2 regions of the Neobacillus niacini genome follow, and region 2 is predicted to be linked to the other one. Evidence: a T-box and tRNA genes for the amino acid it is inferred to sense, from the RefSeq annotation. Region 2 holds a T-box; the other holds one or more tRNA genes.
The links. A T-box is a leader RNA that pairs with one kind of tRNA and senses whether it is charged. The one in region 2 lies ahead of argS (arginine--tRNA ligase), so its partner is inferred to be a tRNA-Arg.

Region 1 (12,001 bases), 2.5 Mb from region 2:
TTTGTCGGAGACCGAACTTCACCATTTTCCAGTGCTCATCAGCTTTTAGCCCATACCTTAGAATTACCGGTAAAAAGGCAATGGAATGCAATGATACCAACGACAGTTACGGCTGTTTTGTTATCTTTGATGTTCTATGGTGCGTTTGACTTCCTTTCTGCTACAAAAATAAATAGCACAGTTTCATTGCAGTGGAATGAGTTGACAATGTTGAAGTTTATTCCGCCTATGGTTTTGCTGCTTTTAGTCTTATTTAGATTTAGCATTATATACGCATTTTTATTGAGTATAGTAAGTGCTGCATTCATATCTATCGTAAACGGTGAGGCTGTTTCGGAGATAGCTCTAGCATTTTGGTATGGGATTAAAGGTTTAGGCGGGGGCTTCCATAATATGTACGAACTGCTGCTGTTTCTTGCCTTAGCTGGAGCCTACAATGGATTAGTGGAGGAATTGAATGTCATACAGCCTTATTTGGATAAATGGCTGCAACGTTCCACGTCTTTAACGGGTGATACATTAAAAACCTTTTCAGCTACCTTACTAATCAGTGCGATTGCAGCAAATCAAACGCTGCCAATTATCTTAACAGGGAGGTCCTTCTTGCCTCATTGGAAAAATAAATATGGGGGGGAAGAGTTAGCAAGAGTGATGGGGGATACGACCATGTTACTCCCTGGAATGGTACCATGGAGTGTACTGGCTATAATGTGCAGTACTATTGTCGGAATCCCTATTATGGAGTATATGCCATATGCATTATTTTTGTGGATATTACCTCTAATAACGCTGATAGTTTCACTCCTCAAACATGTCCAAAAATCAAAAAAAGCAACGGCTGCTTAACGGAACAGAGTTTATGTTCCGTTTTTTTGTGATGAACTTTCTTGTACAAACATATAAGTGGATATATAGATTTTTGGACAAGGGATGGGAATCATGCTGAAAAAATTAGCTGTAATCGGTTTTGGAAGTACGATGATTGGCATCGGGGTAAACGGATTTATTTTGCCCTTCCATTTAATCAATGGGGGTATGTTTGGGATAAGTATTGTGTTTAATTACCTGTGGCATTTTAGCATTGGATTAACCTTTGTGTTATTGAATATTCCAGTTTATCTCTATGCCTATAAATCTGATTTTAATTATTTTTTATACGGCCTGATTGGAGCTTTTTTTTCCGGTTTCATGATTGAATTTTTGGTTCCTTTAAGGGATGTATTCCATCTACAGATTGTTAGCTCTGTCATAATCGGAGGTGTGATTATCGGTATGGGAGTAGGAACGATGCTCAGGAACCGCATTAGTCCAGGAGGAATGGATCTGCTTGCACTGCTGCTTGCAAAGCGGACAAAGATTAATGTAGGGATCATTGCTTATGCCATTGATACAGTGATAATTATATCAAGCCTATTTATTCTACGGGAGCCTAGATTACTATATTCGTTGTTGATTGTATCGATTGTAGGTTTGTTAGCAACTGTCATCACCTCGTGGAATTATTATGAAAAAAGGTGACGATTTAGTAATATAGAATAAAAAGTGTGCGAGGTTAACATGTTAAAGCCAGTAAATGATCATATAAAAGAGGAATTAAACATTCTATTTGTCGGTTTCAATCCCAGTATCCGTTCTAGCGATACAGGACATCATTTTGCCAATCCCAATAACCGGTTTTGGAAAATCTTACACGAAGCAGGATTAACTCCTCGAAAATACCTGCCTATAGAAGATGCCAAGCTGTTAGATCTGGGGATGGGGCTAACCAATATTGTAGCGAGGCCCACGAAAGCAGCAGATGAGATTACAAGGGAAGAATACAAAGAAGGAAAAGATATTCTCAGGAAAAAAATCGAGAAGTTTAAGCCTATGGTAGTTTGTTTTGTGGGTAAGGGAGTCTATCAGGAATATAGCGGCTTAAAAAATGTTCCATGGGGCAGGCAAGAGGAATCAGTCGTACCAGGTACGATTGACTTTGTTGCCCCATCTTCCAGCGGACTTGTGAGGATGAAAGTGGAAGAAATCGTAGAAATTTATAAGGGACTTGGTGAAATTATTAATTCCTGACCATGTGAAAATGTGTGATGACCATATTTAGAGAATTAATACACGAGCCTATCAGCCGCCTGGCTTTTTACACCTTCAATTTGTGAGGTGGAATTAATTAGGTAGATAAACAAAAGAAATATGCAGGCAAAAAGGAATTCATGCAGGTAAGGGAACAGAATTCGCAGGTAAGGGACCCATTTTGGCAGGTAGGAAGAGTTTGAATGAGAAAGGTCATTGAAAAAAAGTTACCATGATTAGGACTCAAACAAATATGGTATCTAATTGCCATATAAAAGGAAATTAGATACCTGTGCCAGGCAGTAGCCTGGCGTTTTCACCTTCAAGTTGGGAGGTGGAATTAACTAGGCAGATAAACAAAAGGAATATGCAGGTAAAAAGGAATTCATGCAGGTAAGTGAACAGAATTCGCAGGTAAGGGATCCATTTTGGCAGGTAGGAAGAGTTTGAATGAGAAAGGTCATTGAAAAAAAGTTACCATGATTAGGACTCAAACAAATATGGTATCTAATTTTCTATATAAAGGAAAATTAGATACCTGTGCCGGGCAGTATCCTGCTTGTTCACCTTCAATTTGGGCTAGGGAATTAATTAGGCAGATAAACAAAAGGAATATGCAGGTAAGAAGGAATTCATGCAGGTAAGTGAACAGAATTCGCAGTAAGGAACATGTTTTGACAGGTAAGAAGATTTGAATGAAAAAGGCGATTAGAAACTCAACTTGATACTGAAGAAAAAATTCACCAAATATCCGTCGTGTTACGTTTCGAACTTTTTACGATAGTGGGCCAAAGCCAATAATGGAAAGATATAACGATAGCTATGATAGTGTATATAAAAAGCACCGGCCATTCCTTGTCCTTTGGGGTAAGCAGTAGTCCAATCCTCTATCTGCAAATTCTCCAATAAGTATGAGATACCTTTGCGGATCGCCGGAGTTGGTTTGTCGGAAACGCTGATTAAGGCATCCAATGCCCACGCTGTATGGATTAAAGTACTAGCCCCGAGCGACACATAAGTTCTTTTATTATCGCTATAACAAGATTCGCCCCAACCCCCATCACGGTTTTGAATTCTATAAAGCCAATCTACGGCTTTTTGAATACTCTCATCACTTCCAGGTATCCCAACAGCAGATAAACCAGTTACCGCACCCCATGTACCATAAATATAACAAATCCCCCATCTCCCATACCAAGAACCATCACCTTCTTGATGATTCAACAGCCATTTTACCCCCTTTTTAATACTAGAATGATCTTTTGATAAATTCGTATAGTTACCAAAGAATTCAAGGGTACGTCCTGTAATATCTGCACATGATGGATCTGTGAGAATGAACTCTGCCTTCTCAATCGGCAGGAATTCGAACAGCTTGGTATCTGTATTTTTTTCAAAAGCTGCCCAGCCGCCGTCGTCATTCTGCATGGTTAACAGCCAGTTAATTCCTCGACTCCAGGCATCATGATGACCAGACCCCATCCTGGAAATCGACCTTAATGAGGCAGTCGTATCATCCACATCAGGATTGATGGTATTAATATCAGAGAAACCCCAGCCCCCTGGTAAACTAGCAGGATTATGGATTACCCAATCCCCGAATTTCGTATGCTGCCTTTTCAGTAAGTATTGATTGGCAGCACCAACCATAGGATCTGCAGGTGAAATCCCAGCCTCTTGTAGTACATAACCAATCAACGAGGTATTCCAAACATCTGCTGTTGTATATTGCATATGTGAGTGGCCGTCAATCACGCATTTCATTGATTTAAGCCCTTCAATGGCTTTCAGAATAACAGGGTCGCTTTTCTTATATCCTAACGAGAGCAGGGCAAAAATCATTAAAAAAGTGGAACTGTAGTAGCTGTAAAACGTGCCATCATCTTCAATATGATCGAGCATATATTTCTTCGCACGCTGTATGGCCAATTTATGAAGTTGTTGGGGTAGTCCGATTAGATTCTTAACCCCATCTCCGATAAAAGAAAAGAGAGAACGCATTTCCTCTGAACGAATCCACGATCCAGAATCAAGCCTGCCGCCCAGTAAATCCGAGAGGTCAGGACTCTTATCTGTCTTTATCGATAGTTTCTTATCAGCAAGAACCATCAATGGGGTAAAGTTTGCCCTGCCGTATACCGAAAAAGAATAGAAATTAATTGGAAATGAGAGTGGTAATAAAATAATTTCAACCTGCAGATGGGAGAAGGAAGGCCATTCTAATTGCCCTGTTAAGGCTAGCATCACTTTTGTGAACATACTAACCTTTTCAATCCCGCCCTTAGATAAAATAAATTTTTTCGCATTCTGAAGGCGTTTATCCTTTTTGTCATAATAGCCGGAGTATAAAAGGGCGTAATAAGATTCCACCGTAGCTGTAAGATTCCCTTCCCGTTCATCATAAAAGAGTTTCCATGAGCCATTTGTATCTTGTCTGCTCACGATCCTCTCAGCTAGTTCCTTTATTAATTCCTCATCATTTATTTCTAATGTCCGTAATAAAATGATCATATAGGCATCTGTCGATAATCCTGTTTCAAATGGATAATCCCAGGAGCCATCGGGAGACTGATCACTTCTAAGTGTTTTAATCAGCCAGTCAATGCCTTTACTAGTATCGGTCATCGTCACATTCAGTCCTCTCCCAATTGAATATTCTCATCTATACATATTCAGGTAGTAGAAAGAGAATTCTCAAGGGGGTTATCGTTATTTTATTTATCAGAAGCCGGGAAAAATCGCCAATCGATATCATTAAGGATGAACTAAAGGCAAAAATGAAACAGCCTGCCGACCATGACAATCATAAATTAACGAGTGAGGAGCAAAGTCTGCTAGAAAGGATAAGAAAAGATACAAGTGCTTTGAACCAGAATAATGTCACAAGGACTATGGCCTATTTTGACTTTTATCAAAAACATCCAGAAATCCATTGGGCATTCTTAGGACATATGGTCTCTAGAAATGGCGGCTGGAACATGACCGATTTAAAAGGTGAATTTCTCACACGCCTACTTACAAATAATGAAAGGAATGCCTATTTTATTTTTTTAGAACGAGGGAATTGGCTGATTTTTCAAGACGCGTATCCACAATTATTACTCTACAGCGAAAGCTTAAAAAGAAATAAACCGCTTTTTTACCTTTTACCCTATTTAAACATATCTACCTTCATGGAGACTGTTTGGAATTACTATTGGAGGAAATCGGACTCATACATTCTAACAATGGGTCTCGTTATCAATGAACAAAATTATATAGAAAAAAGGGTTATTCAGAATCCCATCTTTCAAAAAGATGTACTAAACACCTTAGAGTTTAAACTGCAGGACTACCTTTCTTTTAATCATATTTTGTTTCCCTATCGTAAAAAGAATCTAGCTGGTCAAACGGTTCACCAGTTTCAATCGTTACATGAGCGTATTTTAATAGGCAAAAGACTTTATGCTGTGCTTTTTCAAAAAAAGGAATTATTAAATCAATTTGTACTATGGGCAAAAACATACCGCCATACTGGGTCTAGAAAAGATTACTGGCCGCATATCTTTAATAATGTCAACGAAGGAATTCCTGGGATTCCCTATCAGCTTCGTTTAAATGCATGCAAGCTGCGGTGGGGAGCTAAAAAAATTTATAGTCCAGATTTAACGTACGTCTGGAAAAACGTTCAACACCAAGAAGCGGAAAAGGGAGATTGGTTTCATGATTGGCAAGCAGCCGACTATCTCTCGGAACTCAATGAACCACATATCAATGGGGAGATTGAATATGAATACTGTAAAACGCTCGAAAGGCTTGAACTTGCCGCCTTGGCAAAAAAAGTCATTACCATTTTTGATTAAAGAATATGCTCCTGTATTAGTTTTGTCCATCTTGCTGGGTACTAGCTTGGATATCTACTTCGTTGGGAAGAATTTGTACATGTTCCCGATTCGGCCGTTTCCTGAAGTTTTTTCATTTAATTTTGTTTTTACATTTATTGGGCTGCCGATTCTTGTCTTAGTATTTATTATGAAAATGAAACAGGTTAATAAATGGGGGAAAGTGGGAATTGTTTTATTCCTTAGCTTATTAATGCCGATAAGTGAAAGGTTTTCAGAACTATTTGGTCTCTTTGAGCACTCTAGTGAGTGGAGGCATATATATAGTTTCTATGGTTACTTTGTGTTTTTTTTATTTATTTTTTTATTTTATCAATTAACAAATAAAGAACAGTAAAAAAGCCAAGACGGGAGTCTTGGCTTTCTGTAATGCCGCTACCAACGACACTACGTACCCCTTCCGTCCGTACAGTGGTTAAGTGTCCCGCAACAAGCGAATGTTCGGAAGGGGTACTGTTATAATACCACAAATTTATAAAATTAAACCATGAAACTTTCTTTTCTGCGTTGGAAAGTGTATGATGAAAATGAATTTTTTTACATAAAGGAGATGTTCATTGTGGCAAAAAAAGGACACATACAAATGCAAAACGGTGAAAAAATTGAGTTTGAATTATATCCAAACGAGGCACCTGGTACAGTTGCAAACTTTGAAAAGTTAGCAACTAGCGGTTTTTACAATGGGTTAACGTTTCACCGTGTAATTCCTGGATTCGTGAGCCAAGGAGGTTGCCCTGAAGGCCGTGGAACAGGTGGCCCTGGTTATACCATTAAATGTGAAACACAAGGCAATCCACACACACATGTTCCAGGTGCTCTTTCAATGGCACACGCTGGTAAAGATACAGGCGGCAGCCAATTCTTTATCGTTCATGAGTCTCAGCCGCACCTAAATGGGGTGCATACTGTTTTCGGTAAAGTGACTTCTGGTCTTGAAGCTGCGAAAGCCATGAGAAATGGCGACATCATGGAAAAAGTGGAAGTATACGACGAATAGAATGCAAGCTAGAAGGACCTTTTGATAAGGTCCTTTTTTGTTGGAATGATTCCATTACCACAGGGCAAATTAACGTAAAACATTCACATGGAGGTTCTTATGAAAAGATTTGCGCTGTGCCTCATTCCATTTCTTTTGCTTTCTATGCAAAATCCGGCATTAGCTGAAAAAAATAGAGAAAATCAGCTTAAGGCAGCCATTATTATTGACGATTTCGGCGGCGGAACAGGTGGTGTGAAAGATTTTCTTGAAGGGGATATCCCGATCACTGCCGCTGTTATGCCTTTTACTGAGAACTCTAAGAAACACGCGGAGTGGGCACATAAAAATGGAATAGAGGTAATCGTCCATTTACCGATGGAGCCGAAGAAAGGGAAACGCTCTTGGTTGGGACCTAAACCGATTACAGTAGATCTTTCGCCAAAAGAGGTGAAAAAGAGGGTTAAGGAAGCGTTAAAATCCGTTCCTTTTGCAGTAGGTATGAATAATCATATGGGCTCTAGAGCAGTAGAGGATGAGGAGATCGTTAGAGCGATTGTCGAAGTAGCGAAGGAAAAGAAGTTATATATTATCGATAGTGGAACAAGCCCTAAATCCCAATTCCCTAAAGTAGCAGAGGAAATGAATGTTCCGCTTTTAAAAAGAGATGTTTTCCTGGATGATATATCATCTTCAAGCCACGTCAGAAAACAGATGAACAGGTTGGCTAAAATAACGGAATACACTGGTAAGGGAATTGCGATAGGTCATGTTGGGGTAACGGGTAAAGTATGTTCTGTAGGTGTTTTTCAATCCATGGAGGAATTTGAAAAGAGAAATATTAAAATTGTACCAGCCTCGCAATTATTTTCAACAAAACTAACTGAACAATATTTTGTTCCATAAGAAATGGCTTGGATTTTTTCCAAGCCATTTTTCGTAGAGCCTTACATTTGAATTTTTTAATAATTTTATTGTAAATATTTTGAATGATTTGAAATATATCGTTGTTTTCTTGCCCGTCATTTTTACTCAAATGCTCATTTCCATTTTATCTGATCCATCTAACTGAGGAAAATAACTTTTATAAATTTAATATTGCTTTCGAACCGAAAAAATGAATACCTCAATTCACAATGCTTTTCATCACTCTCTAAAGCTGTTACAATTTCTCCTGAAAAGTATTGAACTTGGGAAGGGATTTAATCATGAAATTAGTATCTTGGAATGTAAATGGGCTTAGGGCTTGTGTAAATAAAGGATTTTTAGATTATTTTAAAGAAGTAAACGCAGATATTTTTTGTGTGCAGGAAACAAAATTACAGGAAGGTCAAATCAATCTTGAACTTGAAGGATACCATCAATACTGGAACTACGCGGTGAAAAAGGGGTATTCAGGCACAGCAGTTTTCACAAAGCTTGAACCAATATCTGTTCGATATGGTTTAGGGGATGAGGCTTCGCAAGATGAGGGACGAATTCTAACGTTAGAATTTGAAAAGTTTTATCTAGTGAATGTTTACACGCCAAATTCTCAAAGGGATTTGGCGAGACTGGGATACAGATTAGAATGGGAAGATCGAATTATCTCCCATCTGATAGACCTAGACCGGGTGAAGCCAGTTGTTCTTTGTGGGGATTTAAATGTGGCGCATCGCGAAATTGACTTGAAAAATCCAAAATCTAACTTAGGTAACTCGGGTTTTACAGTGGAGGAAAGAGGGAAAATGACTACACTGCTGGAGTCTGGGTTCATTGATAGCTACCGCTACTTTTATCCAGAAAAAGAAGGAGCCTATACATGGTGGTCATACATGGCTAAGGTTCGTGAGCGGAATATTGGCTGGCGAATTGATTATTTTATTGTTTCAGAAAACCTTCGTGAATCATTACTAACTGCAGATATTCATTGTGAAGTTATGGGAAGTGATCATTGTCCGGTTGTACTTGAATTTGAAATGTAACTCTGTATAAGTTTTTCTTATTGGAATTCATAAAAACCTCATAATTTCATTTATTAGCTTGATAGAATAAATTAGAAGTAAGAGGTGATACAGATGGATATTAAAAAAGACGTTCAACAGCAATTTGGAAACAATGCTGCTTCGTACGTTTCAAGTTCGATTCATAAGGATGGAAAAGACTTATTGATGATGGTAAAAATGGCAGATGTCAATGGACAGGAAGTACTGCTTGATATTGCGACAGGTGGTGGGCATACAGCAAATGCATTCGCGCCATTCGTAAAAAAAGTGACAGCAGTTGATCTGACAGCAGAAATGTTGGCAGCAGCTAAGAATTTTATTTATAAAAACGGTCATCGCAATGTGGAATTTATTCAAGGGGATGCGGAACAGCTCCCTCTTACAGATGAATCGTTTGATATCGTTACCTGCAGAATTGCACCACATCATTTTCCTAATGTTGATTTATTCATAAAGGAAGTATATCGAGTATTAAAACCAGGCGGACAATTTTTATTGGATGATAATGTTACACCTGAGTCTAAGGAATACGACGCATTTTACAATACAATCGAGAAAATACGGGATTATAGTCATTTTCGTGCCTGGAAAAAGTCAGAATGGATTCAAAAACTTGAGGAAAGTGGTTTGGAAGTTTTTGAATGGCACAGGTTTGAGAAGACGTTTCGATTTGAATCGTGGTGTGCAAATATGAAGCTTTCAGAACTTGAAAAAAATAATTTAACCAAGTTTATTCTTGAATCTTCTAGCAAGATTAAAGATAAATTTAGAATAATCATTCAGGATGAAAAAATTATATCATTTATTGGGGAAGCAATTATATTAAAAGCGTTAAAGCGTGAGTAAAAAACCCAGTGTATCAAAGAGAACAGTCCCTTTGATACACTGGGTTTTTTAGAATTCAAAAGGACTGTGGAGGTCATTTAGGGCAGTTCCAATTACATCAAATTCAGGGGATTTCTCATTAATGGTTATGTTTTCTTCTGGTTCCACCTGCTTTACGGTCATTTTATCGATGTCTTTCTTCTGGTTGTAACTCAAGGTCACATCATCTCCTTTTTCATGAATGAAATTATATTGTATTTTTACCCAATAAAAACGTTCTAAACCATTTTTCTTCTTCACAAAACAACTTCTTTAAAGAGTAGGTTGAGAATGATAATATTGTGGAATAATGTCTGTATTACTTTTCGCTTAAAAAAAATTAAAATTTAGTGTTGATTTTTGTCGTGAATCGTTGTAAGATTATCAATGTCGCTGATATGACGTAGCAAAGTTAGCAACTTAGTTTTCTAGTTAGTTCTTAGAAGGCAATATTACATGCGGGTGTGGCGGAATTGGCAGACGCACCAGACTTAGGATCTGGCGCCGCAAGGCGTGGGGGTTCGACTCCCTTCACCCGCACCAAAATTTTTTGCAAAGCAAAATAATCTTCCTTATATGCGGAAGTAGTTCAGTGGTAGAACACCACCTTGCCAAGGTGGGGGTCGCGGGTTCGAATCCCGTCTTCCGCTCCAATATTGCCGGGGTGGCGGAACTGGCAGACGCACAGGACTTAAAATCCTGCGGTAGGTGACTACCGTACCGGTTCGATTCCGGTCCTCGGCACCAAATTATTTTTCGTAGAAAAATAATAAAATTTTTTTCGTGATAGCGATTAAATATGCGCCCGTAGCTCAATTGGATAGAGTGTCTGACTACGGATCAGAAGGTTATGGGTTCGACTCCTTTCGGGCGCGCCATATTTTATCGGGAAGTAGCTCAGCTTGGTAGAGCACTTGGTTTGGGACCAAGGGGTCGCAGGTTCGAATCCTGTCTTCCCGACCATCATTTGATTAATGGGGCCTTAGCTCAGCTGGGAGAGCGCCTGCTTTGCACGCAGGAGGTCAGCGGTTCGATCCCGCTAGGCTCCACCATAAACAACTTTACATGATATATTTGGCGGTGTAGCTCAGCTGGCTAGAGCGTACGGTTCATACCCGTAAGGTCGGGGGTTCGATCCCCTCCGCCGCTACCAAGGTTTTTTTACGAAGTAAAATAACCAAATATTTTTAAAAGTTATGCGATTGTTTTTACAGCGGAGGAATACCCAAGTCCGGCTGAAGGGATCGGTCTTGAAAACCGACAGGCGGGTTAAACCGCGCGGGGGTTCGAATCCCTCTTCCTCCGCCATCATATTACGATTTCCTTTATGTGGAGGGGTAGCGAAGTGGCTAAACGCGGCGGACTGTAAATCCGCTCCCTCCGGGTTCGGCGGTTCGAATCCGTCCCCCTCCACCAAGTTATTTTCGTTAGAAAATAACCAAAGTTTTTTGCGAGTAAAATAAGTTTCATTTAGGGGTATAGTTTAAAGGTAGAACGAAGGTCTCCAAAACCTTTGGTGTGGGTTCAATTCCTACTACCCCTGCCAATGAATTTGCCGGTGTGGCGGAATTGGCAGACGCGCACGACTCAAAATCGTGTTCCTCTGGAGTGTCGGTTCGACCCCGACCACCGGTATCTAAAAAACATTAAAACCCAAAAAACACTCACAAAGGTTGTAATTTTACTTTTGTGAGTGTTTTTTGTTGTAAACGTAAAAGAGTGAGAGTAGGAATTTTAGCAGCCAAGGAAAATACTTCTTGAAAACTGGATGTATAAAGAGGATCTGTGAGTTATATTAAGAATATGTATTAATTTTTCCTTCTACAGAGGGCTATCAAGACGAGAGCCGAAAATACACTGGTATATGCAATTTGCTTGGTTTATCCCCTTTTGATATAGTTTCATTATTCCTCTAAAAAACCTGTAAACTGATCCATACTAAATACCTCTGATGTATTCAAACTAACTATTACCCATACCAAAATAGAAGGATAATGGTATTAACAAGATTTAGCAAGTTGTATTTAGAGTAAGATGCATGAACGCAATTTTAAGGGTTATGTTTCATATTACTTCATAAAAATACGTTCATTAAATGTTTTTGCATTTTAATATGTTCACAAACGAAGTAAAACCCTCTGCGAATTTATCAAAGATGGGAGTTAAAAATAATGAAAAATGCTTCAACTGTTTTTTATGTTTCAATAGTATTATTGGTAGGTATAGTT
Region 2 (12,001 bases):
AACATGGACAATTGTAGTTAGAAAAGATAAGACAGTTGCCCAGCCGCGTAAGACAGCTAAGGAGAAATGGCAAGCCACACGCTCTGCCTTTTGGGCATTACTTATGCCGCTCATTATTATCGGCGGATTACGGGGTGGTATTTTCACACCGACCGAAGCGGCTGCTGTTGCTGCTTTTTATGCTTTGTTTGTTGGATTGGTCATCTATCGGGAATTAAAGTTTAAAAAACTTTATGAGGTATTAGTGGTTGCAGCCAAAACAACTAGTATTGTCATGCTTTTAGCTGCGGCAGCGATGGTATCCAGTTGGTTAATCACAGTGGCCAATATACCTGGCCAACTTATCACATTGCTAGAGCCGTTTATGGATCATCAACTTTCGCTGCTCATCATCATCAATTTAATTGTCCTTATTGTTGGAACGGCGATGGATGTAACACCAACTATATTAATTCTTACACCGGTACTTATGCCTGTGGTCACACAAGCAGGAATTGATCCAGTATTTTTTGGGTTATTATTCGTATTGAATAACTGTATCGGTCTTTTAACACCACCTGTTGGAACAGTTCTTAATGTTGCGGCAGGGGTAGGGAAAATTGGTATGGATGATATCATGAAGGGCGTTTGGCCATTTTTAATTGCAGAAATTATTATTCTAATCATCTTAACTCTCTTTCCATCCATCGTTATGGTTCCCTTACAATGGTTCCATTAAGAAAGCTGGTTGGGGCTGGCTTTAACTTCAGAATCGTCCTTGGGGACTATGCTAAACGGATGATTATTATAATGGTTCCTATGTTGATTAATAATTGAGGATGCCCCAAAGTTAACTTTGGGGCGTCCTTTTATTGTGATTATATTAATAACCTATATGATGATTGAAATCGAAAAGTCGTTATCATAAAGTGCTCATGATGACCAATTTTAATGGGAATTTCAAAAAGGTGGTAACCATGAAGCGGTCATGATGACCGAAATCCAAGAAAATTTAAAAATGTGGTAACCATGAAGTGGTCATGATGACCGAAATCCAAGAAAAACCGAGAAAGTGGTAACCATGAAACAGTCATGATGACCGAAATCAAGGGAAAATCAAAAAAGTGGTAACCATGAAGTGGTCATGATGACCGAAATACAAGAAAAACCGAGAAAGTGGTAACCATGAAACAGTCATGATGACCGAAATCAAGGGAAAATCAAAAAAGTGGTAACCATGAAGTGGTCATGATGACCGAAATACAAGAAAAACCGAGAAAGTGGTAACCATGAAACAGTCATGATGACCGAAATAAAGGGAAAATCAAAAAAGTGGTAACCATGAAGTGGTCATGATGACCGAAATCAAAGAAAAACCGAAAGTGGTAAACATGAAGCGGTCATGATGACCGAAATCCAAGAAATTTAAAAATGTGGTAACCATGAAGTGGTCATGATGACCGAAATCCAAGAAAAACCGAGAAAGTGGTAACTATGAAACAGTCATGATGACCGAAATCAAGGAAAAATCAAAAAAGTGGTAACCATGAAGCAGTCATGATGACCGAAGTCAAAGAAGAATCAAAAAAGTGGTAACCATGAAGCAGTCATGATGACCGAAATCCAAGAAAAATCAAAAAAGTGGTAACCATGGATCCTGTAGATCTACTAGAATACACAGAGATCCTCATTCCTTCAATAAGACCTCAAAATATGAATACTTCCCATGTCCCATTAATTTATAATTCTTAGTTAAGAACTTTCGGCTCGTCTTTCTAGACTCCACCACCCCGCACCAGTCATGAATAATATTAGTAGTGATTTTTAGACTTGGAAAAAGTAGGATTAATTCTTCCACACTCCGGACAACAGCTGATTCAACCTCCTCTTCAAAACCGCAATCTTTACATGTAACTTTCCTCTAGCCACATGCAATTTGAAAGGAATTACAGATAGCACAAGTAAACCCTTTTCGCAGTGAATGGTATTCATAGAGAGGCAATTTGGGATAGGGAGATTCAATGATGTGATCCGCTATCATTTTGTCAGCTAGTTTTCGCTGCATCCCATTTAAGTTGGATGGCTTTGAGTTTAGTTTTTCTATAAAGGAGCTCAGCTGTGGAGGAAAAATAATTGAATCATTCTGAGGAGCTTGATATAAGAAGAATTTAGGATTGATAAAAACTAGATAGGGAACAATTCGGAAATGGAATCCATTTTTTTTGAGGTATTGTTGGAGTAAAGTTTCGGCTCTCTTTACTTGGTGCAATGGATTTGTGATTAGACTTTTTGAGCCAGAAAAGTGAAACTCACCATCATTGTAAAAATAATTACCTTCAAAATTTTTTATTTCACAAGGGAAAATGGTGTCTTGTATAATCAGGGAGGAATCAATTTGAAATTTTGAATGATTTATTTCGAGCATGATATCGTTTAAAATATATACGTCACTATTAAGGGTTGCAGCCGTTAACCGGTCAAAGGCCAATTCTCCTTCGTATCCTTTCTTCAAATATAAATACTGCTTCAGGTCGTCTTCCGTTAAGCTCCTTCGGTTGTTTAAAAATCCTAATAGCTTTAATAAGTCTGATTCAGTTCTAGATTTTAAGAACATAATCCACATCCTTTCTACCTAATCATATAGAAAATCTTATAACTTGGTTGTGACGAAATATCTACAAATATACAAATCATTTTAACGCAAAAAATGTACAACGATGTAACACCAGCCAAAATTGGTACCGTACATTTAATCAAAAATAAATCAAAATACGGGCTGGATCCAATCGTGGATCTAGTCTTTTTGTTTTGTCCAATTCTCAATGAAACATAAACCATCAATAATCTAAAAAGGCGCTGAATATACATAGGTAATGAGTTGGTAAAATTCCTATTTGAACAAATAAAAAAGGATTGTAGGGATGAATATGGAGGTTATCGGGAAAAGCGTTATTCGTAAAGAGGCACAGGAAAAAGTGACAGGCCGTGCACTTTATACACACGATTACCACACCACAAGAAAGCTTTCCGGAAGGGTGGTGCTCAGTCCTTATGCCCATGCAAGAATCACTAGTATTGATACGAGTAATGCAAGAAAAGTCACTGGTGTACGTGCTATCTTAACAGGGGAAAATATCCCGCTCACAGGTGAATCAATGCGGGATCGCCCCCCATTAGCGACCGATAAGGTACGGTATCATGGGGAGGCTGTTGTACTTGTGGTTGCCGATACACCGGCCCAAGGAGATCTTGCTGCCAGCCTGATTAACATTCAGTATGAGTTACTGCCTGTTGTTCATACGCCGACACAGGCCTTTCAAAACAATGCTCCGTTAGTGCATGAGCGCTTAGGTGAGTATAAAAAGGAAAAAGATGTCTACCCCGTTCCTGGAACGAATATAGCTCATCATGTAAAAATACGCAAAGGCAACGTGGAAAAAGGCTTGGCGGAAAGCTCGGTTACTGTAGAGGCGGAATATTCGTTTTCTCCATCCGATCATGCAGCAATGGAGACGAGAAGTTCCATCGCAGAGATTAGGCCGGACGGGACAATTAAGATTATGACGTCATCACAGGCACCCTTTATGGTAAAACAATTAATTGCTAGTTATTTCAATGAAGATCTTGGAAAGATTGTAGTCGACACACCACTCGTAGGTGGTGCTTACGGGGGAAAGGCTGCTGTCCAGCTGGAGCTACTCGCTTATTTAGGCTCAAAGGCAGTCGGAGGACTGCCAGTAGAAATTTTCAATGAACGAGAACAAGACATAATCATGTCACCTTGTCATATTGGCCTGGACGCAAAGGTCAAAATTGGTGCGGACCCCAATGGCATAATTAAAGCAATGAAAATTCAATTTTTATGGGATGGCGGCGCCTACTCTGATAAATTGATTGACCTGACGCGAGCAGGGGCAGTTGACTGTACTGGTCCTTATAAGGTGGACAATGTATGGTGTGATTCTTATGGCATGTACACCAATCATACATATGCAACCCCTTTTCGCGGTTTTAGTCATTCCGAACTCTCTTTTGCTATTGAGAGAACAGTAGATTTATTGGCAAAGAAGCTGCAAATAGATCCGCTGGAATTGCGCTACCGAAATGCAATTAAACCAGGTCATACCACTCCAACAAGAGTCCTGCTTAATCAAAGTAACGTGGGGAATTTACAAGAATGTATTGAGAAATTAAGAAAATTAATCCGTTGGGAGGAGGGGCAGGTTAAGGAGATTAATGAGAGACTAGTAAGGGTTAAGGGGATTAGCTGCAGTTGGAAAACATCAACAATTGATCCTAACGCTCCTTCTGGTGTAATCCTGACATTTAACCGCGATGGAAGCATTAATTTAATGTCTGGTGTTGTGGAAATTGGAACTGGGACGAAAACTGTATTAGCTCAGATACTTGCTGAAAAAATGAAGATGAATGTAGAAAAAATCCACGTGCGAATGAAAGTGGATACCGAAACTACACCGGAGCATTGGAAGACGGTCGCAAGCAGAGGAATCTATATGGCAGGAAGGGCATTATTAGAGGCGGCAGACGATGTCATTGCCCAATTAAAGAATATTGCCTCTATTGTCTTGAGGGCACCAACTGAAGATTTAGAGGTAGCAAACAGCAGGGTTTTTATAAAAGACAATCCTCGGATAGGTGTTGATTTTAAGGAGATTTGCTACGGCTATCAATATCCAAATGGTAACTCGATTGGCGGCCAAATTATCGGAAGGGGAAATTTTATCCTCCGTCACCTTACCTATCTGGATCCCGAGACAGGAGAAGGAAATCCAGGACCGGAATGGACGGTAGCCGCTTATGGTGTTGAAGTGGAATTTGACCGCCGTGATTTAACCTATCGATTAATTAGAGCAGCTTCGGTCATTGATATAGGAATTGTATTAAACGAAAAAGCGGCATTAGGGCAGGTGATGGGAGCAATGAGTATGGGGCTATCCTTTGCGGGAAGAGAAACCTTTTACTATGATGAGCTTGGCCAGGTCCTGAACCCGCAGCTACGTACGTATCGTCCGCTCCGTTACGGCGAAAATCCTGAATATCTTGTTGATTTTGTTTATACCCCTGATTTGCAGGCTGCGTACGGGGCCCGCGGGGTTGGTGAGCATGGTCTTCTCGGAATGCCTGGTGCGCTCGGGAACGCCCTTTCTTTGGCGGCAAATGTCTCATTACACCACCTTCCTTTAACCCCAGAGTTAATTTGGAAGACAAAGGCGGGGAAAGTATAATGCTGTCATTTGATTTTGACTATTATCGGCCAAAAACGCTGCAGGAAGCAGTTGGGCTTTTTCAAAATGCTGACCGAAATGGAAAAAAACCAATGTATATTTCGGGTGCAACCGAATTACTTACTCTCGGAAGGATTAATCTTGCCTTTACAGAAGCAGCCATTGATCTAAAAGACATTGTAGAAGGAAACGTTATGCAGTTTGAACAGGGTTATCTGGTATTAGGAGCTAATTTAACACTCACGAAAATTGAAGAAGCGAATTTGTTTCCATTACTGACCAATACATCAAGTAACATAGCAGACCATACCGCTCGCGGAAAAATAACCCTCGGCGGTAATATCTGCGGGCAAATATTCTATCGGGAGGCAGTACTGCCGTTTTTATTAGCCGACAGTCAAGTAGTGATTGTTGGGCCGGAAGGTGTAACAGTAAAACCAATTAATGAGATTTTCAATAAGCAGCTGAAATTGAAAAAAGGTGAGTTTCTTATCCAAGTTGCCACAGATGATCGATATATCCATGCCCCTTTTATCAGCATTAAACGCCGGCAGCAGTGGGAAACAGGGTACCCATTAATAACAGTTGCCGCATTAAAAATAGATGGAGAGGTACGGACGGCGCTCAGCGGCCTTTGCCCGTTTCCGTTTCGATCAAAGAAGATGGAGGCTGCATTAAATAACCATGAATTATCCGTAAAGGCGCGGATTCAAAGTGCATTAGCCGAGGTGCCCAGCCCCATTCTTAATGATGTTGAAGGTTCTTCAGAATACAGGCTGTTCGTTTTGCAAAATTTGCTTGAGGATGTTTTAGGGGCATTCGACTAAGGGAAGGAAGTGATTTTTGTGAAACTACACACGATTGCTTTAAACATTAATGATCAAGTGCGCACGGTTACTGTTAGAACTGGAGACACACTCTTATATACGATTAGGGAGAAGCTTGGATTAACAGGGGCAAAACCGGGGTGTTTGAATGGGGATTGCGGAGCTTGCACGATTAATGTCGATGGCTGGCCAATGAAGTCTTGTTTAATGATGGCGGTAGAAGGGCAGGGAAAGCAAATTAAAACGATTGAAGGATTAGGTAATACCCTGATCCAACAGGCATTTGTTGAACATTTTGCTTTTCAATGCGGATATTGCACACCTGGGTTTATCATGAATTGTCATTCCCTTATTCTCAAGAAACCGGATGCGGATGATTCGACGATTAAAGAGTGGCTTGAATCGAATATTTGCCGCTGCACAAGCTATATCGAAATTGAAACGGCCGTCAAGTCTGCATTGGAAAAAAATAAACACCATTCCAATTAACCACGAAAAAGAGGTTGTTCGCAACCTCTCTTTATGTTTAGGCTCTGCTTCACTTTTGATAAGGGGAGAATTTCCGGCTAAGTATATAGAGGAAGCTTAAGAAGCAGATTTAAGCGGAGATATTCCGATTAACTGCTCTACATAAGACAGAATTCACCGATTTGGATCATATAAACGGAAAAACTTCCTTTATTTTTAAGGAAATATGGATATTTCCCGATTTAAACGGAATTTTGCCGTTTATTTTTCAAACCCAGTTAAATCCATAGACCTTTTTTAAAAATGAACACCTAAATAGAAGTTTCTCCGTCGATCCGTTCTACACGCGTAAAGAAAAAGATAAAAGCAGCAATTGAAATAGCAATGAGAAACACGCTATTGTCAGATAATCTAATGGTGGGTAATTGATTTAAAGCCATTGTAATCATTCCTTCCCAATATTTTTAAAAATACTGCGGTCAATATTAAAATGTTTTGATACAATCTGCTGAAAAAAGTGATAGTCTTGTTTTAATACTGGAAGCGTAGGCTGATATAAAGGGACACCAAAGATTGGGCCGCTTACATTTACTGAAAATCGGCTAGGGCCGATTACGGCACCAGTTAACCTAATTTGATCGGTAATTAATAAGATTGCAAGTACAACATCAATGATATCAATAACTGCATTTGAAAATTTACTTTCGTATTTTCCTATGATTCGTTCTCCGCCCAGTATCGGCCCGCTTAATGAAACACGAAATCCTCCTGATGTTATAAATAATCCAACTACGGTAATTTGCCCGGTTAACAATAAGAAGGCAGTCACTAGATTTAAATCACGTTGAAGGGAAGCAATGCACTGTAGGTTATTATCAACATATGTGTTTGTCAAAGGAAGCTCACCTCTTCACCATGATATTCAGTATTGCACAAAATGCCCATATGGATGGTGAAAAAACAATTTAGAAAATTCTTGACACTTATCAACCTCGAATGATACTATTTTCTTCCGTGACAAAAAGGAGGGAAAGTATTTGATTAAATTAGAGGGCATTACTAAATCCTTCAAAGTGGCAAAGCGTTCCACCGGATTAAGGCAGGCTACCAAGGCACTCTTTTATAGGGAGCATACGATTGTAGAAGCTCTAAAAGATATCACATTCAGTATTGAGCCTGGAGAAATTGTTGGTTATATTGGTCCGAATGGTGCTGGTAAATCGACAACGATTAAAATCATGAGCGGCATATTAGTGCCTGACGGGGGAAACTGCAGTATCATGGGCTACACACCTTGGAAAAACCGCGTGGATTATGTGAAAAATATAGGCGTCGTCTTTGGTCAGCGCTCGCAGCTTTGGTGGGATGTTCCGGTGATTGATTCATTTGAGCTATTGAAGGATATTTACAACGTACCGGAACAGGAATATAAAACTACGTTAAATCTGCTAATAGAAACATTAGAATTAAAGGAAATAATGAACTCTCCGGTCAGGCAACTAAGTTTGGGCCAACGAATGCGCTGTGAAATTGCTGCTTCACTTATACATAATCCTCAGATTCTATTTTTAGATGAACCGACGATTGGACTCGACGCAGTTTCAAAAATAGCCGTACGCCAGTTTATCAAGACCATCAATCAAGAAAAAGGCGTAACAGTGCTCCTGACTACCCATGATATGAATGATATTGAAGCCTTGGCCAACCGAGTGATTCTAATTGGTAAAGGCAGTTTGCTCTATGATGGGAAAATTGAGGAATTGAAGAAACGCTTCGGATCCCATAAAACGATAACCGTGGACTACCGTAAAAATAAAAATTCTATTGATATACCAGGGACCTCGATCGTCCACTGGTCTCCTGAACATGCTGTCCTCAGCATTGATACAGAAAAAATCCTTACATCGGAAGTTATTACCGAGTTATCCCAAAAGGTGGACCTATTAGATGTGACAATTGAATCACAGCCAATAGAAGACGTAATCATCCAGCTTTATAAGGAGTTCCAAATATGAAGGTATATGCTTCGATACTAAAACTAAGGGTGTTAATTGGTATGCAGTATCGGTCTGCTGCACTAGCTGGAGTAGCAACCCAATTTTTCTGGGGATTTATCTCGATTATGGTCTTTCAAGCCTTTTACGAACATTCATCCATAACGCCGCCAATTTCCTTACAAGAATTAATTACATATATTTGGCTGCAGCAGGCTTTTCTTGCATTTATTATGCTTTGGTTTCGGGACAATGAATTATTTGATCTCATAACTAGCGGCAATATTGCCTATGAACTTTGCCGGCCAACAGATTTATATGGCTTCTGGTATGCCAAACTTTTAGCACAGCGGTTATCCAGTGCACTATTGCGCTTTTATCCTATTTTACTAGTGGCTTTCTTCTTGCCAAAACCCTACAACATGACTCTTCCTCCAGATGTAACAACCTTTATTTTATTTGTTATAACCCTTTTATTAGGCTTACTTCTCTTAGTAGCCATATCAATGTTCTTATATATTTCTGTATTTGTGACTTTATCTCCAATGGGTTCACTTTTGATATTTGGAGTTTTAGGAGAATTCTTTGCAGGTTTGATTATTCCGATTCCGTTAATGCCGCTGTGGCTGCAAAAAATTGCTTATGTCCTGCCATTTCGTTGGACAGCTGATTTTCCATTCCGAGTATATTCAGGACATATTGCACAAAGTGAGGCCCTAATAGGTGTGTTTATTCAACTTGGCTATCTTCTAGGACTGCTATGGTTAGGGAAATTAGCACTTAACAGCGTATTAAAGAGAGTAGTCGTACAGGGGGGATAATGGGAGATGAGTCTTTATTTTAAGTATCTGCTTATTTTATTTAAATCACAAATGCAATACCGAACGTCATTTTGGCTTTTATCGATTGGACAGTTTTTTATTCCTTTCTCGGTTTTTGCGGGGCTTTACTTTTTGTTTGAAAGGTTTGGACATATAAAAGGCTGGGGTTTTTTTGAAGTGGCACTTTGTTTTGCTGTGATTCACATGGATTTTTCATTAAGCGAGTGTTTTGCACGCGGCTTTGACACTTTTTCTAGTCTAATCATTAAGGGGGATTTTGACAGGGTCCTTGTAAGACCGCGGAGTACATTTCTTCAGGTGCTCGGTTCAAAATTTGAATTCACGCGGATAGGCAGGCTCCTTCAAAGTGGTATCGTTTTAATTTGGGCGTTGAATAATCTTCCCATTGAATGGAGCTTCGTTAAGGTATTCACTCTGTTTTTTATGATTACGAGCGGGGTATTCATTTTTACAGGTATTTATATGCTTGCTGCGACGATGTGTTTTTGGACAGTGCAAGGTCTAGAAGTGGCCAATATCTTTACAGATGGAGGCAGAGAGATGGCGCAATACCCATTAAATATTTATCAAAAGTGGGTAGCTCAATTCTTTACCTATGTCATCCCATTTGGAACGGTAAATTACCTTCCACTCTTATTTATTCTTGGAAAAACAAAGGGGAATGAGCTTCTATATATGCTGACTCCTCTTGCTGGAAGCCTCTTTATTCTTCCGTGTATTTTCGTCTGGCAATTTGGAGTAAGGCACTATCGATCCACCGGATCTTAAGGTTAGGTAAGCAGTGGGGGGCCACTGCTTACCTTTTTTTAGCCATATTTTCTTGTGCCATTTTGACAAGTTCACGGACCATGCTTCCGCCTAGTCTGCCGCCGACCTTACCAGCTTGCTGTGAAGTGAGCTGACCGTTATAACCTTTCTTTAAAGGAACACCGACCTCCTCGGCGGCCTCAAATTTGGCGTTTTCAGGATTTTGCGCCTGGACGACCCTTGCTTTTAATGCGTCTAATCCATTCCTTGCTTCAGGGACGAGAATTTTATTTCTATTTCTTCTGGCCATACTATCCCTCCTTTATTAGTAGGATGCCCATTTTAAAAAATAATCAGCAACGACTGGATAAATCCTTTTTTATCCAGTATAATAACAACAATCAAGTCGGAAAAAATCAGTGAAAAAGAGAGTAGTTCTTTGGGAAGTCGAAGCGAGTCAGGGATGGTGGGAGCCTGATACGAAGCAAAGAATGAAGCGCACTTTTGAGATGTTTGCCTGAAAATAGTAGGGCAAACCGGAGTTGTTCTCCGTTAACAAGCCAAGCTGGTTCTTATAGAACAAGTAGAGTGGTACCGCGAGTTAACTCTCGTCTCTTCAACATAGAGACGGGAGTTTTTTGTTTTTATAAAGAGATGGCTACAGAATACTGTTGATTATAGAACCTGTTGATTGGAACGCCATTCAACAGCCCAATTTAACACAGCCAAAAGAGATAAAAATGGAGGTCTTAAAAAATGAAGTATAAACAGGAGTTTGCAAAGATTTTATATGAAGCACTCGACCATGAAATTCAAGAGAAAGAACTGGAAATGTTAATTGAAAAACCTAAAAACCACCTGCATGGTGATTTCGCCTTTCCTTGTTTTATATTAGCAAAAGTAAAAAGAAAATCACCCGCAGTTATTGCTCAAGAGTTAAGTGAAAAGATCCAATCACCAACTATCGAGAAGGTAGAAGTGGTGGGGGCCTATATCAATATCTTCTTAAATAAAAAAATGGTTTCGGAAGATACGGTTGCGGAAATTATTAAGCAGCAGGAGAAGTATGGTGCTTTAGATATTGGCAATAACCGACCTGTAACCATTGACCTGTCATCACCAAATATCGCCAAGCCGTTCTCAATGGGCCATTTGCGTTCTACTGTCATTGGTAACTCTTTAGCATTTATTATTGAAAAATGCGGATATAAGCCAATCCGAATTAACCATATTGGGGACTGGGGCACTCAGTTTGGTAAACTCATTACGGCTTTTAAACTTTGGGGAGAAGCAGAGAAGGTTAAACAGAACCCTATTAAGGAATTACTAACGCTTTATGTAAAGTTCCACGATGAAGCAGAAAATGATCCTTCACTTGTGGAACAGGGAAGAAACTGGTTTAAAAAACTTGAAGATGGTGATGAGGAAGCTGCGAAGCTATGGCAGTGGTTCCGTGATGAGTCCTTAAAAGAGTTCTCAAGAATTTATGATTTGATGAATGTCCAATTTGATTCTTTTGCCGGGGAAGCCTTCTATAATGATAAAATGGACCATGTTGTCCAGCTTCTAGAGAAAAAACAATTGCTGGTAGAATCCGACCAGGCTCAAGTGGTGGAACTAACAGATGAAGGATTGCCTCCATGTTTAATAAAAAAATCTGATGGAGCTACCCTGTATGCAACTCGTGACTTAGCTGCAGCGCTTTACCGTAAAGAGAACTATGATTTTGATTGGTCATTATATGTTGTTGGTAATGAACAGAGCCTTCATTTTAAACAGTTAATCGCTGTGTTAGAAAAGATGGGATACGCATGGGCAAGCAATATGGTCCATATTCCATTTGGAATGATGCTTAAAGATGGCAAGAAGATGTCAACAAGAAAAGGGAAGGTCGTCCT

Region 1: it has a tRNA-Arg gene. The T-box ahead of argS (arginine--tRNA ligase) is inferred to sense a tRNA for this amino acid. The anticodon was not compared.

What each region holds. Positions count from the first base shown of each region.
Region 1 is NZ_CP183883.1:3,152,691-3,164,691, forward strand. It holds gene ACN6MT_RS15535 (Na+/H+ antiporter NhaC family protein) at 1-846, shown strand, start outside; gene ACN6MT_RS15540 (YitT family protein) at 940-1,518, shown strand; gene mug (G/U mismatch-specific DNA glycosylase) at 1,558-2,067, shown strand; gene shc (squalene--hopene cyclase) at 2,827-4,692, opposite strand; gene ACN6MT_RS15555 (DUF2515 domain-containing protein) at 4,845-5,909, shown strand; gene ACN6MT_RS15560 (CBO0543 family protein) at 5,836-6,285, shown strand; gene ACN6MT_RS15565 (peptidylprolyl isomerase) at 6,508-6,945, shown strand; gene ACN6MT_RS15570 (divergent polysaccharide deacetylase family protein) at 7,045-7,830, shown strand; gene ACN6MT_RS15575 (exodeoxyribonuclease III) at 8,133-8,888, shown strand; gene ACN6MT_RS15580 (class I SAM-dependent methyltransferase) at 8,982-9,755, shown strand; gene ACN6MT_RS15585 (hypothetical protein) at 9,804-10,034, opposite strand; tRNA gene ACN6MT_RS15590 (tRNA-Leu) at 10,232-10,316, shown strand; tRNA gene ACN6MT_RS15595 (tRNA-Gly) at 10,352-10,426, shown strand; tRNA gene ACN6MT_RS15600 (tRNA-Leu) at 10,432-10,520, shown strand; tRNA gene ACN6MT_RS15605 (tRNA-Arg) at 10,575-10,651, shown strand; tRNA gene ACN6MT_RS15610 (tRNA-Pro) at 10,660-10,736, shown strand; tRNA gene ACN6MT_RS15615 (tRNA-Ala) at 10,750-10,825, shown strand; tRNA gene ACN6MT_RS15620 (tRNA-Met) at 10,850-10,926, shown strand; tRNA gene ACN6MT_RS15625 (tRNA-Ser) at 10,989-11,081, shown strand; tRNA gene ACN6MT_RS15630 (tRNA-Tyr) at 11,105-11,189, shown strand; tRNA gene ACN6MT_RS15635 (tRNA-Trp) at 11,246-11,319, shown strand; tRNA gene ACN6MT_RS15640 (tRNA-Leu) at 11,328-11,408, shown strand; gene ACN6MT_RS15645 (glycine betaine uptake BCCT transporter) at 11,945-12,001, shown strand, end outside.
Region 2 is NZ_CP183883.1:626,301-638,301, reverse strand. It holds gene ACN6MT_RS02870 (TRAP transporter large permease subunit) at 1-718, shown strand, start outside; gene ACN6MT_RS02865 (nuclease-related domain-containing protein) at 1,901-2,593, opposite strand; gene ACN6MT_RS02860 (xanthine dehydrogenase family protein molybdopterin-binding subunit) at 2,907-5,225, shown strand; gene ACN6MT_RS02855 (FAD binding domain-containing protein) at 5,225-6,052, shown strand; gene ACN6MT_RS02850 ((2Fe-2S)-binding protein) at 6,071-6,541, shown strand; gene ACN6MT_RS02845 (hypothetical protein) at 6,966-7,415, opposite strand; gene ACN6MT_RS02840 (ABC transporter ATP-binding protein) at 7,558-8,535, shown strand; gene ACN6MT_RS02835 (ABC transporter permease) at 8,532-9,335, shown strand; gene ACN6MT_RS02830 (ABC transporter permease) at 9,342-10,124, shown strand; gene ACN6MT_RS02825 (alpha/beta-type small acid-soluble spore protein) at 10,153-10,413, opposite strand; T-box leader at 10,514-10,722, shown strand; gene argS (arginine--tRNA ligase) at 10,860-12,001, shown strand, end outside.